DNA from 3 places in the Halobacillus sp. AWH4_228 genome. Region 1 is predicted to be linked to each of the others. Evidence: predicted binding sites of a transcription regulator. Region 1 holds the regulator's gene; each other region holds the start of a gene.
What was found. Region 1 encodes LexA, which represses DNA repair genes until DNA is damaged. Its sites were predicted from a motif close to CGAACATATGTTCG; they were not measured.

Region 1 (5,546 bases):
CAATGATGTTGATCGACTGCTTGAAATCAAGGACCTCATTGACCAGGGAGTGAATATGGCGGGAATCAAAAAAGTTCTTAAGCTTGAAGAACAGCCCGAGAACGAGGTATACGATGGAGACCGTGTGAAGGAAGTTCACAATGAATTGACCGATAAACAGCTCCGCCGTATGCTGCAGCAGGAACTATTCACCGCGGGAAGACAAGGAAAACTAGCCATCAGGCAGGGAGAAATGTCAAGATTCTTCCATTAATGAATTTTTGTTGGAGAGGGGTATTTCTATGGGTTTAACAAGAGAAGAAATATTTAAGAAAATCGACGAGGAAAATGTCAAGTTCATCCGTCTGCAGTTCACGGATATGCTGGGCACAATCAAAAATGTGGAGATTCCACTAAGCCAGCTCGACAAAGCACTGGACGGAAAAATGATGTTTGACGGATCCTCCATTGAAGGATTTGTTCGTATCGAGGAGTCAGATATGTACCTGATCCCTGACCTGGATACGTTTGTCGTTTTCCCATGGACGTCAGAAAAAGGGAAAGTGGCCCGATTCATCTGTGATATTTACAACCCGGACGAAACTCCTTTCGAAGGATGCCCGCGCTATAACTTGAAGCGCAACATTAAGAAAATGGAGAAACTCGGATTCTCTGCCTTTAATATCGGTACAGAACCTGAATTTTTCTTGTTTAAATTAGACGAAAAAGGCGACCCATCCCTGGAGCTGAATGACCGTGGCGGTTATTTTGACCTCGCTCCTACCGATCTTGGGGAAAACTGCCGTCGTGATATTGTGCTGGAACTTGAGGAGATGGGCTTTGAAATCGAAGCCTCCCACCACGAGGTTGCCCCGGGTCAGCATGAAATTGATTTTAAATATGCAGATGCTGTGAAACACTGTGATGATATCCAGACCTTCAAGCTTGTTGTTAAAACGATCGCGCGTCAGCACGGTCTGCATGCAACCTTCATGCCGAAGCCTCTGTTTGGTGTGAACGGATCTGGTATGCATGCCAACATGTCCCTCTTTAAGAATGGGAACAATGCGTTCTTTGACGAAAGTGGAAAGGAACAGCTTTCCGATGTGGCTTATCAGTTCACAGCAGGCATTATTAAGCACGCAACAAACTTTACAGCGGTGACCAACCCGACTGTAAACTCCTATAAGCGTCTCGTGCCGGGATATGAAGCGCCATGCTACGTAGCCTGGTCCGGACAGAACCGCAGTCCGCTTGTTCGAGTACCGACGTCCCGTGGCATCAGCACACGTATTGAAGTGAGAAGTGTGGATCCAGCCGCCAACCCTTACATGGCAATGGCTGTCCTGCTTGCTGCAGGTCTTGATGGTGTGGAAAATGGACTTCAGGCTCCAGCACCAGTAGACCGCAACATTTACGTTATGGATAAAAAAGAACGTGAGGCTCACGGTGTCAAAGACCTTCCTGCAACATTATATGATGCATTGGAAGAGCTTCAGGAAGACCCGATCATGGTGGAAGCTCTCGGTGAGCACCTGTTCGAGCATTTCATTGAAGCGAAGGAAATCGAATGGGATATGTTCCGTACCCAGGTTCATCCTTGGGAGCGCGAGCAATATCTGCAGACCTATTAAATAGAAAGACAGAAGGCCCTGACTTACATAAGTCGGGGCTTTTTTATATTTTCCTCAGCATCTGCCGTTGGAATCACCCCGAATCCTGGGAGAAAATCTAACATGGTTCATCATTTTATAGGAAAGGCCGACACCAACGTTCTTATCCAAGCATACATTTGGAGTAGGATGATAGAAGAATGTCCTAGTAAACCCCCTTTTCCAGGAAGGAAGAGTGGAGAGAGGGATGTATATGGCAAGATTAATCAATCCAACAGGGAAATGGAATGGACGTACAGTAGCTTTGGATGATGGACATGGAATGGAAACTCCGGGAAAAAGAACGCCATACATTCAGGAATTAGGCAGACAAATCAAGGAGAACGAATTCAATCGTAAAGTTGTACAGTATTTATCGAACATTCTGCTGGATCATGGATTCCGCGTGCTTCTCGTAGCACCGACAGATGAAGACACACCATTATCCTACAGGACGAGAGCGGCCAATGAGAACAATGCGGATATTTATGTATCCGTTCACTACAATGCTTTTGATGGGTCCTTTGGCGGGGCAGATCCAAACGGAATCGAACTTTACGTCTATCCCGGATATTTGAACCGGTCCGCCGGGCGTCTTGCTTCATCACTTGCGAAATACTTACGCCAGGGCACCGATCAAAACTTCAGAGGGATTAAAGAAGCGAACTTCCACGTTCTACGTGAAACGGATATGCCGGCAGTGTTAACAGAGAACGGCTATATGGATAACAAGCGGGAAGCATTATTGATGATTGACGAACGCTTTCAAAAAGAAGTTGCAGAGGAGCACGCCCGGGGCATTTTAGAATACTTTGGAGTTCCGTTCAATGGCGGAATCGACTATCTTTCGCTTGGGGATACCGGCGCGGAAGTCAAGGAAATGCAGGAGAACTTATTAAAACTGGGTTATACCATGAATGGTTATGGAGCTGACGGCAGCTTCGGTCCTGCCACAGAAGCGGCAGTCAAGGCTTTTCAAAAAGACCAGAAGCTTGAAGTGGACGGCTTTTATGGACCGAAAACGAAAGCGGCTGTGCAGAAAGCCTTGGAAGACCTGGATAAAGGAGAAGAGGAAATGGAAAAATTGGCAGTTGTCATAAATTCTTTTGCGGATTTTCCTGCCGTTGAAGCGCTGGCAATCCGTAAAAATGCATTAATTGCACTTAGAGCCGTAGCAGAAAAACGTCAGGTGGCTGAACAAATTATTGTGGCTGGAGGAGGCACAGATAGGCTTAAGGGGAGTAATTTTATTGACTTGACGGGAAAAACCAGATTGGAAACCTCCCAAAACATTAAAAATTATTTAAGTAAATAAAAGAGCTGCAAAACATTCCAGTGTACATTTCCCTTGTTCCTGCATATAATAAATGTAGAACAAATGTTCGGTTAAGGGGTGTGCAATATGGAAACGATTTTCAAACAGTCTGTAGAAAATAAGAAGATCATCGATATGATCTATTTATCTAAGGGGAAACATTGGTCTCAGCGTTCTGTAAGAGTGATTAAAAACCATCCTGATGCCATCCTTGCTTATTGTCTGCAGAAGAAGAGCGTCCGCACATTTTTGAAGAAGAATATTTATTCTGCTGATTTCCGGAGACGGAATAAAAGAAATCGTACGGGGGCTTCTTAACGTTCATATTCTCATGTTCAATACAAAAAACGGCGGGATTGCTCCCGCCGTTTTTTGTATGTGTATTAATGAACGGTACGGTATAAGCCGACGACTCTTCCGAGAATGGATACATCATTTAAAATGATCGGTTCCATCGTGGCATTTTCAGGCTGAAGACGGATGTGATTCTTCTCTTTAAAGAATCGTTTGACAGTAGCCTCTTCCTCTTCCGTCATAGCCACAACTATATCCCCGTTCTGGGCAGTCTGCTGCTGTCTGACAATGACCATGTCCCCGTCAAGAATGCCCGCCTCAATCATACTTTCTCCTTGAACGATAAGGACGAACGTATTGTCTTCCGATCCTGCAAGCGTATCCGGGAGGGGAACATATTCTTCAATGTTCTCTACCGCCGTAATCGGTGAACCAGCCGTAACTTTACCGATGACAGGGGCATAAGTGGCTTCCCCGCGGGGGATACTGTGGTCTTCTTCCAGCTCAATCACTTCGATGGCCCTTGGTTTCGTAGGATCCCTGCGGATATATCCCTTTTTCTCAAGACGGGATAAATGACCGTGGACGGTGGAACTGGAGGCCAGCCCTACAGACTGACCGATCTCCCTTACAGATGGGGGATATCCTTTTAGTAGAACCTGTTCTTTTATGAAATCTAGTATTTCCTGCTGCCGCTTTGAAAGTTTGCTCATAGATTAGCACCTCGTACATAGGATTATAGTAACCACATTGTACCATGCCATCCTCAAAAATACAAACAAGCGTTCGAAAAAAGTCGTTGACAAGAACATACATTCGTCTATAATAGGTATTAGAAAACGCGAACAGAGGTTCTTAGGAACGTTCGTTCTTAAATGGAGGGTTAATTATGTTTAATAAACTATCAAAACTGGACTACACTTATATCGTTTTGTTTATTGTTAGTTTTGCTATTCTCTATTATTCTATGGTTACAAGCGGATAAATCTTGAAAACCAGTAGAAGCGGGGACATACATCATGAGAGTAATCCTATATTGTCGCGTAAGTACGGAAAAGGAAGCCCAGGTCAGCTCCTTGAAAAGACAGAAGGCAGAACTGTATGCCATGGCCGAACACCATGGAATGGAAGTGGCCGCCTGTATAGAGGAGCAGGCGAGCGGGTATGAGATTGAACGGGAAGGTGTTTTCCAGATGCTTGATGCTTTTTCCAATCACGAAGCAGAGGCTCTGTTGGTTCAGGATGAGACGAGGCTGGGCAGGGGAAATACAAAAATCGCTTTGTTCCATCAATTGAACCGGTTGAATGTTAAGGTTTATTCCTTAACCCATAACGGGGAACTGCATCTTTCCGAGTCAGACTCCATGGTTCTTCAGATTGTGGGCATCGTTGAGGAGTACCAGAGAAAAATTCATAATATGAAAATCAGGCGGGGGATGCAGAAAGCGGTCGCCGAAGGCTATGATCCATCTTCGAACCTGTCCAATCAGCATCTGGCAGCGGGGAGAGAGAGGAAGGAATTTCCGATCGAAGAGGTTGTCAGGCTCAGAGGGAGTGATTTGACGTTCAAGGACATTGCGGCAACACTAAGAGGGCTTGGGTATGATGTATCCAAGGCAACGGTTCACCGTCGCTATCAAGAGTACATATCACTTGAAAAAGAAGAATAGGCAGGTTACTATAGGAACATAAGGGAGACAAGAGTCTTAGGGCTGCTTGTCTTTTTCATGTTCTAAAGCTGATCCAGACTATAAAAAAAGGAGAAGGATCTATGTTATCTCAAGAAAAATTGGACCGTATAAACGAATTAGCCAATAAATCAAAGCAGCTGGAATTATCGGAAGAAGAGAAAAGCGAACAGAAGAACCTGCGTCAGGAATATTTACAAAGTGCCCGTAAATCATTCAAAAACCAGTTGAAAGGTGTCACGGTTATCGATCCTGCCGGGAATGATGTGACTCCTGCCAAACTGCGTCAAATGCAGGAAAACGAAAAGAAAAACTAAACGACTGAACCGATCCGCATCTTCTTTAAAAGGTGCGGATTTTTTTCGTTTAATTCTACAGAAACACGGGGAAATTAAGGAAGGGCGGAGGACAAAAGTTTGCACAACGCCTTGTTTCATTATAGGATAATACATGGTACATATACCTGTACAGAAAGGGGATTATTGGAAATGGCAAAAAGTCTTGAACAAACTTCAATTGATACCATTCGAACACTAACGATCGACGCAGTAGAAAAAGCAAGTTCCGGTCACCCGGGTATGCCTATGGGGGCTGCTCCAATGGCTTATAAACTCTGGA
Region 2 (5,546 bases), 1.4 Mb from region 1:
GATGCAGTTTTTTTCAAGCACGGAAGAAATCGTCGGAAGGAAGAAACTGCAGAAGATGATCTATATCTTGAAAAAGTGTGAAATCCCATTTGAGGAACGGTACCAATTCCATTTTTACGGCCCCTATTCAGAGGAACTGACGCTCCGGGTAGAGGAAATGTGCAACCTGGGATTTGTAACGGAAACGAGAGAAGAGAAGAAGAATTATTACCAGTACCGCTATCAGCTGACCGACAGCGGCCGCGATTTTCTCAAGCATTATGAAATGGACCTGCCGCCTCTGAATCAGCACATTGATCTGATGAATGAACGGAGCTCAAGGTTTTTAGAGCTCGTTTCAACGATGCTTTTCTTTGAGGACCTGCCGAAAGAAGAGGTCGCCGAAAAAGTGTTTACAGTCAAGAGTGCCCAGAAGTATTCAGACGAAGACATTGAAGAAGGCTGGACCTTCATCGAAACGATCCGCGGTATGCATTAGATAGGAATAAAAAGTACGTGTCCGTTGGAGTTGTCTTGTATGTCGTGTGGATGGTCACGCTCCGCATAGACGACGTGCGAAGGAAAATGGATGTATGGTTCGAGAAAAGAAAAAATAGAGCGCAGTTTCTCAGATTGGGAAGAACGATGTGGACTGCGTTACTGTCGTTAGATTGTCCTCCACCTGGCCCGAGCGTATGTGTGAAGGGCAATCTTTTTTATGCTCCTGGAGGAAAAGGCTTGCACAGAAGAACAGGAATGCCTGGGAAAGGATGAGAAAATGGCCATACCGTCGTTACATACCGAGCATTACCGTCTTCGGGGTCTGCGGGAAGAAGACGCCGTTTCTTTGTTCCCGTTCATGGGGGACGGCGGAACGATGAAGTATATCACGGCCCATCCGGTTCAGAATATCGAGGAGATGAGAAAACAAGTTGGAGCGTACTTGACGGCTTATGAGGAGAAGCGCGAAATCCCCTGGGTGATCGAAGACCGGAGTGGAGACGTTATTGGATTTTTCCGGTTTCATAAGCTTCATCACTGGCACAGGAAAGCGGAGATGGGAGTAGTCATCTCTCCCGGATATCAGCGTTCAGGCGTCATGTCTGAATTGATGGCCGCCATTCTCCGGTATGGGTTTGAGGAGCTGCAGCTGAACAGAATCGTCGGAGATATATTTGCAGAAAATCAGGGGTCGAGGAAACTTCTTGAACGATATGGATTTCAGGAGGAAGGGACACTTCGTCAGACGGATTTTGATGGGGAGAGGTTTCAGGATACGGTTGTCTTCTCTATGCTGAAGGAAGAATACCTGGCCTTGAACAAACGTTTGACCAATAAGGAAGAGTGACCGCTGCCCTTTCACTCCACCATCCCGGTGGTTCTATGTTAAAATAGGGGCAAAACGTACGGGCTTGTAAAGGAGGTTCGCTGAATCATGAAAGAATTCGATCAGTTTAAGAAAAATAGTGACAGCAGTGATAAGAAGAAAAATCAATTTACGATCATCAAAGATGATGCGACAGACGGGCACGGCGGCTACGGGGTAGGCTCCATCAGTCTTGAGAATATGACCCCGGTCATCGTCGATCCCAATGAAGAAGAAGCTTATGTGGACATGGGGGCGCTTCATGCCCGCAGTAAAGTAGAGAAGCGGATCAAATTCATCACAGATAAAGACGTGGTGGCCAATGGCCTTCATTACTGGATTGCCTGGGTGACGGTGGATTACCGTGGAGGGAATCCCTGCTACTACGGAGTGGCTGCCAGTGAAATCATCGTCGATCGTTCCATCAAGCGAGGGTATAAGCTGATGCCGGAGCACGTGAATCATATGGACAAATCGTTAAAAGGACGCTTTGTTGTCGAGCACGTGGATGAAAAGAGCAGAAAAATTCTTGGAGAATATCTTCGTGAATTCAAACCGGAGCTCTGGGAAAATACGGCTCAGGAATTGAAGGCTGCGTTAGGCGTTTCATAAGAGGGGAGCCTGCCGGGACAACCGGCGGCTTTTTTTATGCCTCGTTTTTTCAGGTATTCTGGAGAAAGGGATCTTTTTTTCACTTCTCCTGTAACTTCCAGTTTACGCTGTCCTTTTTTATGATAGAATAAGAACAAATGTTCGTGATTGAGGAGGGGCATGATGGATAATCGTAATCGGGATCGAGGAACCATTAAGTGGACGTCTTTGATGCTGCCGGAACATGTGGAGATGGTGAAAAAGTTGTGGAAAGAGGATCAGCGCGTGGAAAAAGGCATCATTGATGAACAGAAGGCGGTCGAAATCGACTTTTTGCTGCAGAGGGCGGTGAAGGATGATTTAACCGTCCGTCTGAGGTTCCATAATGGATTTGATTATGAAGAATGTCTGCTGAAGGTCCAGGAGGTAAGCCGGTGGGAAAGAGTTGTCAAAGGGATCCACTGGGAAACGAAGGAACAGGTCCGCTTTCCCTTGGAGGATATCATTGATTTAACGATCGCCTGAGCTTGATTTACCGGAATGTTCATAAAATACGGATAGATCTCTGTGATTCGTATTGACGAACCTTTGACGTGGTAATATATTAAGTAATACATGGATCGTACATGATTGACTAGGACAGAGAAAACGACCGGCTTGTGACCGGTCGTTTTCTCTGTCTTTTTTATTATCGCTCCAAATCCGACCATTCCTTTTTGCGAATGAACGTGATCATGGAGCAGACTGCATTATCTTAGAATCAAGGATCCCCTTCCGTTTCACAAAAGGTCAATCTTTTGTCCATCTCTCCATAGGGTAGGTCACGAGAAGCGTTCGGTGGTGACGCCTGCGGGAACAGCGCGAGCCGAAGATCCACTTGGGCAGGTGATTTTCCTACCCAAGTTAGCTGAGGCCGTGCCCGCGGCAAGCATCCACCGATAAGCGGAACGTGACCTCAGACACAACGTGCGTACAAGTACTGTGTGACAAGAGCTTTCTCCGTGCTTTTCTATTGCTGGTTGAAGATCGGACTTTTTTGGTTAGAAGAACCAGTCCACGACATCTTTAAACCATGGGTCGTCCTCGAATTCATCATTGATATCCTTTTCTTCACTGCCTCCGCATACTTTTTTCGGTATGTCCGCTTTTTCCATGTAGACGAGCCGCTCCTGAGGGCAGTCAGGTCCGGCAAGGTAGCCGGTATCAGGGTCAATGTAGACCCCCTTCACACCTGGTGGAGGTACGAAAGCCGCTGAAGGGAGAGCTTCGTGAATGCCCTCCATCGTATCCGCCCAGATGGACTTGGCATATCGGTGATCATTGAACGTTTCCAAAGGGCGCCCTCCTTCATCGTAGCCGATCCATACACCTGTAACGTATTGCGGACTGAAACCGATCATCCAGCTGTCCGTATCTGTAGTTCCTGATTTGCCTCCATACATCCGGGTCAGTTTTCCGTTAACAGGTGTGCCTGTCACAGAAGCGTAAGAGGCATCAAGGGCCGGATCGAACATCCCTGTCATCATATGGGTAACGGTAAAGGCCGTTTCCTGATTGACAGGGTCATCTTTCAAAAGGACCGGTTCATATTCATATAACACATGTTCATGCCGGTCGGTAATTTTTTCAATCGTATGCCCTTCGAGAGAGTCAGATCCTTTGACCATCTTTCCGTACGCCGTGATCATGTCGTACAAGGATATGGATGAATAGCCTAGGGCAAGAGAGGGGTGGGGTTCAAAAGCCCCCTCTAGACCAAACGTTTTCATCGTTTCGACAAGCTTTTCCGGACCGATATCCATATGGGTGGATACGGCATAAATGTTATCGGATACAGCAAGAGCTTGAGCCATTGTTATCGGCTTATCGGCATACTGATCGTTGAAATTGGCTGGAACATACGGGTCGCTCTTTCCTTCGACGGGGAAATCCACCGGCTTGCTTTCGCGCATCGTGACCGGCGATTCTCCGGCCTCCAGTGCACTGTAATAAAGCAGCGGCTTAATGGTGGATCCGATCGGCCGTTTTGCCTGAACCGCCCTGTTGAACGGACTTTCCTCATAATTTTTGCCCCCGATCAGTGCGGTGACAGCGCCGGTGCGGCTGTCCATAACGACTGCGGCCGTTTGGACGTCATGGCCGTCTGGAAGGTGCCGGGCGGCCATTTCTTCCAGTGTGTCCTGATGTTCTTCATTAAGAGTCGTATGGATGTGGTACCCACCAGTCTGGATGCTTTCTCTGTCCACGCCCAGCAGCCGGGCTGCTTCGGAAATGACCTCATCCTGAAAATAGGGAGCGGTTTCCTGTATCTTTTCATTCTGACCATCCGCATAATTCAAGCTGGCTTCCACAGCTTCCTCTTTTTCTGTCGAAGTAATATAGCCGTGGCGCTCCATCTCCGTTAAAATTTGCCCCTGCCTGGATACGGCTTTCTCTTCATTGTTCAGAGGAGAATAGTAGCTGGGCCCTTTCGGTATGCCGGCAAGCATGGAGGCTTCTGTGAGGGAAAGTTCCCCGGCATGCTTACTGAAATAGTGGCGGCTCGCTGCTTCAATGCCATAAGCCCCGTGGCCGTAATAAATAGTGTTCAGGTACCCCTCTAAAATTTCGTCTTTGTTATAGAAGATTTCCAGTCGCAGGGCATACATCGCCTCATAGAGTTTGCGTTTCCATGTTTTATCGTGCGAAAGATATAGGTTGCGGGCATACTGCTGGGTAATCGTGCTTGCTCCCTGGGCCATGCGCATCTGCTTTAAATCGGTTAAGGCAGCAGCGGCAATCCGTTTGAAATCGAAGCCGAAATGGTTGTAAAACCGCCGGTCTTCAATGGCAAGGGTTGCGTCCTTAATCGACTGGGGCATATCCTCAATCGCGATCCAATACCTTTCCTCGGCCCCTTTGTCCTCCCCGATCACCTCTCCACTGCTGCCGTAGATGAGTGTATTCTGTTCTGTCGTCAAGGACGGGGGGCCCTGGATAATCGCTGTCATGACTACAGCAATGACAGCGATCACGCCGAGGATGGCACCGGCTCCCGTCAGTTTAAGGCTGATGATCAGCCATTTGTAAGAAGTTTTGATAAATGACCACATCTTGTTTATACTCCCAACTATAAAGAGAAAATTTTGTGTTCACCGAATCGAAAGACTGCTATTATTATGGGAGAATTCGTAGTAAAATAAACTTCTTGTTTGCTTTTTAAATACCGGTATGGAGGGGGATCCCCGTCACCGGCGGATGTATAGATGAAAAGGAGAAATGCTTCATGGGTACATGGTTTACAGAAAAACAGACCGATCATTTCGGGATTACAGCGAAAGTGAATCGATCGCTTCATAAAGAGAAAACAGATTTTCAAGAGTTGGAAATGCTGGAGACAGAAGAATGGGGAAACATGCTCGTGCTTGATGATATGGTCATGACGACGGAGAAGGATGAATTCGTATATCACGAAATGATCGCCCATGTCCCTTTATTCACCCATCCCCGTCCTGAGAATGTGCTGGTTGTCGGCGGCGGAGACGGCGGTGTGATTAGAGAAGTCCTGAAGCATGAAAGTGTGAAGAAAGCCACTCTTGTGGAAATTGACGGGAAGGTCATCGAGTATTCG
Region 3 (5,546 bases), 1.5 Mb from region 1:
AATCTTTTCAAATAGTTTATCGTTATAAGAGTCAGCATCCTTTGAATGGTGACAACGCCTATGGCAATTAGCACAAATTGCTGCTACCCATTCTGGATGATCCGGGCCTCCATCAGATAATTTTTTTAGATGGTGTACTTCTAAATAAGGATCTCCATTTCCCAGCACAAAAGGAGCATTTTTCTTACAAGCCTCACATATTCCATTTGCCCGTTTTAATGCATATTTCTTTATTGCTTTGCTTCTTTTTATAGCTTTGGTTACTCGTTGGATGGTAGTAGTTTCTTCGTTTGATGATGATAATGCTTCTTTCCGTAAATCCTCAAGAGTAGACTTCTTAGGTTCAGGTTCCTCTAAGTACTCTTCCGTATTATGTGAGAGTTCTGATGGCATGAGCTCAAATACTATAGATTGGCGCATATAGCCTTCACGATCTCGTACTTGTTTATAATGGTGTCCTATGTAAAACAACTCACATACAAACTCTACGTATCCTTGTTTTACATATTTAAATAACATGGTACTTTTTCCATTATTAATATGATCCCGAATGGCTTTGTTACCTTTAATGAACTGCATGTCACCTACCTGGCCTTCACCAGTGTAATAAAACACGCCATTACTTTGCCAACCATCATCATATCCAAATTCTCCTCCTGAATCACTCGTGAAAATCATAACCAACGGAGAGTTTTTCGGGGTACTAATACCGCCTTGTTGCTGCCCACCAAATTTATTATGAATATCTCTTCTTCGATAAATTTCTTTTGGTTTGAACAAATTTTATTCTCCTGTTCTAATTATTGTACTGGTTGTGAATAAATTAGGCATAATGGCCACCGATCTTCTTACTCCGATCAATGGTAATCCCGCCTGAGGTATAACTACTTGCACGTAAAACTGCCGTGGAACCATATTTCTCCCGAATTGAATCCATTACTTCTGATAAATCCTTTTTCTTGGGTTGATTATGAAATAAGCTTAGTTGAACGTCACTTTCCTCACACAAATTTGTTAGAGCAACAGAGGCCCTTCTAATTTTGCTTACTCCATCATAAAATCGATGGAATAATTTTAAACAAACATCATACATATCCATAGTCAAATTTGTAGGGTTTTGAATAGACATAGACCTACTAAAACCTCCTCCCACTTCTCTTGAATACCCTATTCCAAGTTGAATGGCCCTACCCTCTTTATCGTCCATTCTTGCTCGACGACAAGCTTCTTCACATAAATCCAATAAACATGCGTAAATTTCCTCTTTACTATAATCCCTTAGTAAAGTTATGCCATGACCATAAGACATCTGTTCAGTTTTCACGAAGTTCCCAAAGACTGGACTTAAATCAATGCCCCATGCATGCCAATACAGTTGCTCCCCCATTATTCCAAAGTTCTTTTTTAAGTATTTTAGTGGGTGCTTAGCTAAGTGACCTAGTGTAAGGATTCCCATTCGATTAAGGTTGCGAGTCATTCTAGATCCGACCCCCCATATGTCATGAATATCACATGGCCAAAGTTTTTCAGCTACATCTTCATATCTACATTCCGCAATTCCGTCATCTACTTTCTTAGAATGGATGTCCATGACAACTTTCGCAAGAAACTTGTTGTCTCCAATACCTACTACTGATTCAATCCCAAATTGTTCTCTAATTTCTGATTGAATCATGTGAGCAATTTGATATGGTGGACCATGCATTTTTTTCAATCCATTAACTGTAACCCATAGTTCATCCACCGAATAAACGTGTATAGCTTCTTGAGGTACATAGTTCTTAATCATTTTTGTAATCTCTACAGATACTTTAAGATAATCTCCCATGTGAGCTGGAGCAATAACTAAATTAGGATCGTCCGGAAGTTCAAAGTAACGACTAACATTACTTACTCCATGTTTTTCCTTTAACGTAGGTGATGCAGCTAAAACAATACTCCCTTGTCGGCTTGTATCTCCAACGACTGCTAATAATGAAGTTCTGGGATCAAGTCCTCTTTTCATACATTCTACACTGGCGTAAAAACTACGCATGTCAATACATAAAACATCATTTCGGGGATAACCAGTATAATCCACTTTCAACACCACCCATATTCGAACATTTGTTCTTATATTATCACTTACTTTTAAAAATAACAAATACACCAAAGGACTTTGGAACTATTTGTCGTATAGTAAATGAATGATAATAAAAGGAGTGTTGAATGTGGAGGATGTAATAAAAAAATTAGAAGAATGGGCTGAAATAATTCAAAGACATCAAGGCAACATGGATGAAGAGTTAGTGGAGGTATTTTTAGATATGTGTGGTTATGCGGGTGTTCTACAAAGCAGGGTTGAAAGATTGGAAGCGCAATTATTCGAGAAAAAAGATATAACTCATTAACTTACCAACCGCTGCATATAAAATAGGCCTTGATATTTTCAGCAAGGCCCTCGTTTCGGAAAAGGACGTTACGAATTTAGCGAAACTATCTCGTAATAGATTTAAGGCAATGTAGATAATGCCGCCCATGGTATCACCAACATAAATAATGCAATATAACACCTATATAAAGGGAGAAAAGTAATGTTAATAGGTCAAGGCTGGTTTTAGTATTGTAAATTCATTTCCTGGATAATGAGATATAGTATGCCAAAAAGTATGTCATTTCATTTGGTTTATAATTAAATCCCGTGGTTCAGAAATTATTGAGTGAAACCCATTCATTCAATCTAGTTTAATTGAATAACGAGTAATAGCTAACTATAAGTCATTTTTAACACAAACTTGTGAGATCAATTCCGTGAATATTTTTCTTTTTAAAATAAAGATAGTTAATTTTAATAACCTTATAATTATCCAAGATAGCTAAATATTTCGATTTTCACTAGAGAGTGTGAAATATTTTGTGTAAATGAATAAATAGACAAAGGAAGAACTTTTCTTGCTCAACAAGTTTGTTTTTAACACTAGGGATTAGTGATTCTCATGATGAATGAACTAAGATCTTTCTGTTTCTTTCTTTAATTTTGAACTGATAATTCGTAATATAATTCATTTCATTTACTCCATCCAATAAAATGACTGTCCAAACATCTTCAAAACAGGGGACACAGGCACTCTATCCCCACTCCCCCTGTAATGTGTTTATGAATTCAGATAATACCTTTCCAGCTTAGGAAGTGCCTTTTCCAGAAACCATTCAGATTTTTTTAGAGATTCAAACATTTTTGTTTGCCAAGAGTTTGGATTCTCGTGTTTGTAAGTATCAATATTTTCTTCGATAAAGTTCTGTGCTTTACTTTCTGGGTCAGAATTATATTCTTTCACCATTGATTTCACTCTTTTATTAAATTCCCTCGTCGAATTATCAGCATACAATCGCCCTAATTTTAGCAAGTAAAATTGATTACAAATACGAGATTTAAGTACTGGATTCTCAATGTGATTCGATACTTTAAATGAAAAAGTAATCGGCCATGAACCATTTACTACGTCGCATTCTAACCAATTGATAGAGCTAATATCATCAAAGTAAGGATGAATTAACATTTGATCCTCTTGAAGGTTATAGTCGTCTAATTTATCCTTATTACAATCAGAGCAAGAGGGTAACAAGTTTATTGGTGTTACAGCGTACATAGCAAAGTCAGACTTCGGTAAGTAGTGATCGACTGTTTTAACCTCTCTTTGAGAGCAATAAGGACAGAGGTTGTAATAAGTATTAGATAGTATCGAATCATATACCTTTCTTCCAATTTTTTCTGAATGAGGGTTATCGACCATATAACTAGAATATACTTTTTCCATCTCTGCAGATTCAACAATTTCAGGTATTTCCTCACCTGATTTATCATAAGGTAGATTAATAGTTTTCTTCACTTCATGATGATGCAACAATTTATCTCTTCCTAATGATACATATTCTTCTTGAGCCTCTTTAAGTAATGGTTGAATAGCAAGCAACCTAGTCTTCAAGAAACCATTTTTCTCATTATTATGTCTTCCTTCAAGCATTTGTTCAAAAAAATTTTCAATTCCGTATTCTGGAAAGTCTAGCAAGTACATATTAATCCCTCTTACTTATTTATCTTTAATTTCATTAAGGTGGGTTCTAACAACTGATTTTGCTTCAATACTAAGTTCGTTATTGAAGCGTTCAAGTACTTCTTCATAATCTGGAGTTTCTTCAACAATTTCCCTAAGTAAGCTATGAAACCCTGTTTTAGGTATCTCCAAACCAAATACTTCCTCTGTCAAAACACCTATATTTTCTCCAAAGGTCTCAAATCTCGGTGGGATAACTTTTACCTGGGATCCATGTTTTCGTATTATAGATACACAAGATTTAGGTACTTCTTGTAGTATTACTGGTGAATGAGTAGCTAATATAGCAACTGCATTCTCAGCAACAGTAATTTTAGAAAGCGCACGCACAAAAGCGGACAATAAAGGTGGATGCAAATGCGTCTCTGGTTCATCAATAATAATCAACGTCTTCTCAACTATCAGTTCCACTATCTTACTAATTGATAACAGGATAATTTGGTGGCCAGAACTGAGTATATCGAACCTCTCAGCAAGTTTGTTACTAAATTTTGTTACATTCTCATTATTTCTGGAGGTTTCTAAAAATTGATCCAGTATCTGTAATAGACCTATTGAACTTAGATTGTAGTCCGCATTTAACATTTCAAGCATAGTATGTAAGTAATAATATCTTTTTTTAGAAAGAATACTCTTAATAGAATCATGAAATTCTGTCTTAAGTTCTTCCTGAGACTTTGTTTGTGAATCCTGTTTTTTTACTCCAACGTAATAATACTCATTGCCAGAGTTGTTTGATTCGTAAAAACCATTTTTATCAAAAATGCTAAATGAAACAAAGATAGCGTTTGAGAATTCCTCCCCTAACGTATCCTCTAAATATCCATCTACCAATTCTCTGAGAGTAGTTGTTTTTCCTGAACCATTAGTTCCAATAATTGTATGTATATTCGTAGGGGGTAAGGATTTAGGGTATACTCTGAAATTAAATGTAGCTTCTTTGCCGCCTTCCGGGAATTGGTAACTAAAATCATATTCAGTTAAATCAGCTCCTCCATGAGCAACTCTTCTAAATTGAGTTCTTACTATGTTTCTATTTACCTGTCTTAACAATGAGGTTTCAAACACTTCTTCTTCTGTTTCAATCAATTCATTATGAATATCTTCAGAATATGCTAAGTCTCTTAGGCCAATTACGCAATCTAATCGAACATCATCCCCTAATCTTCTAAGTTTACTATAGTAATCCACATTCAAACCTAAAGAGAAATATTCTTCAGATAGTTCATTAAACGCCTGTGGGAGTGTTGTATGTCCTTCTTCTTGGCTCTTGTAACCAATTTTCACATGTCCTATATGTGTTTCTTTCAAATTCTCGTCTAAGTAAAATAAGTTAAAGAGAGTGTAAAAACCAAAGTCATTCCAGTTATCTTTAACCAAATGAAAACCTGTTTTATTTCTTATACTATTAAATGGAGTGTTATAAAACAACTTTGTCCCCTACCTCATCTA

Region 2: a site for LexA is predicted at 2,088-2,101, ahead of ACXADP_RS03580 (YolD-like family protein). Genes of this name have one in related genera too.
Region 3: a site for LexA is predicted at 2,100-2,113, ahead of ACXADP_RS18740 (Y-family DNA polymerase). Genes of this name have one in related genera too.

The regions. Positions count from the first base shown of each region.
Region 1 is NZ_JBSWTE010000001.1:2,136,379-2,141,924, reverse strand. It holds gene ACXADP_RS10865 (MerR family transcriptional regulator) at 1-253, shown strand, start outside; gene glnA (type I glutamate--ammonia ligase) at 282-1,613, shown strand; gene ACXADP_RS10855 (N-acetylmuramoyl-L-alanine amidase) at 1,846-2,946, shown strand; gene ACXADP_RS10850 (hypothetical protein) at 3,034-3,264, shown strand; gene lexA (transcriptional repressor LexA) at 3,330-3,953, opposite strand; gene ACXADP_RS10840 (YneB family resolvase-like protein) at 4,260-4,910, shown strand; gene ACXADP_RS10835 (DUF896 domain-containing protein) at 5,012-5,245, shown strand; gene tkt (transketolase) at 5,417-5,546, shown strand, end outside.
Region 2 is NZ_JBSWTE010000001.1:715,714-721,259, forward strand. It holds gene ACXADP_RS03565 (YwgA family protein) at 1-478, shown strand, start outside; gene ACXADP_RS03570 (GNAT family N-acetyltransferase) at 758-1,327, shown strand; gene ACXADP_RS03575 (YwhD family protein) at 1,415-1,957, shown strand; gene ACXADP_RS03580 (YolD-like family protein) at 2,120-2,461, shown strand; gene ACXADP_RS03585 (transglycosylase domain-containing protein) at 2,977-5,028, opposite strand; gene speE (polyamine aminopropyltransferase) at 5,202-5,546, shown strand, end outside.
Region 3 is NZ_JBSWTE010000001.1:3,643,727-3,649,272, forward strand. It holds gene ACXADP_RS18735 (HNH endonuclease) at 1-780, opposite strand, end outside; gene ACXADP_RS18740 (Y-family DNA polymerase) at 824-2,080, opposite strand; gene ACXADP_RS18745 (hypothetical protein) at 2,211-2,390, shown strand; gene ACXADP_RS18750 (HNH endonuclease) at 3,135-4,055, opposite strand; gene ACXADP_RS18755 (AAA family ATPase) at 4,071-5,525, opposite strand.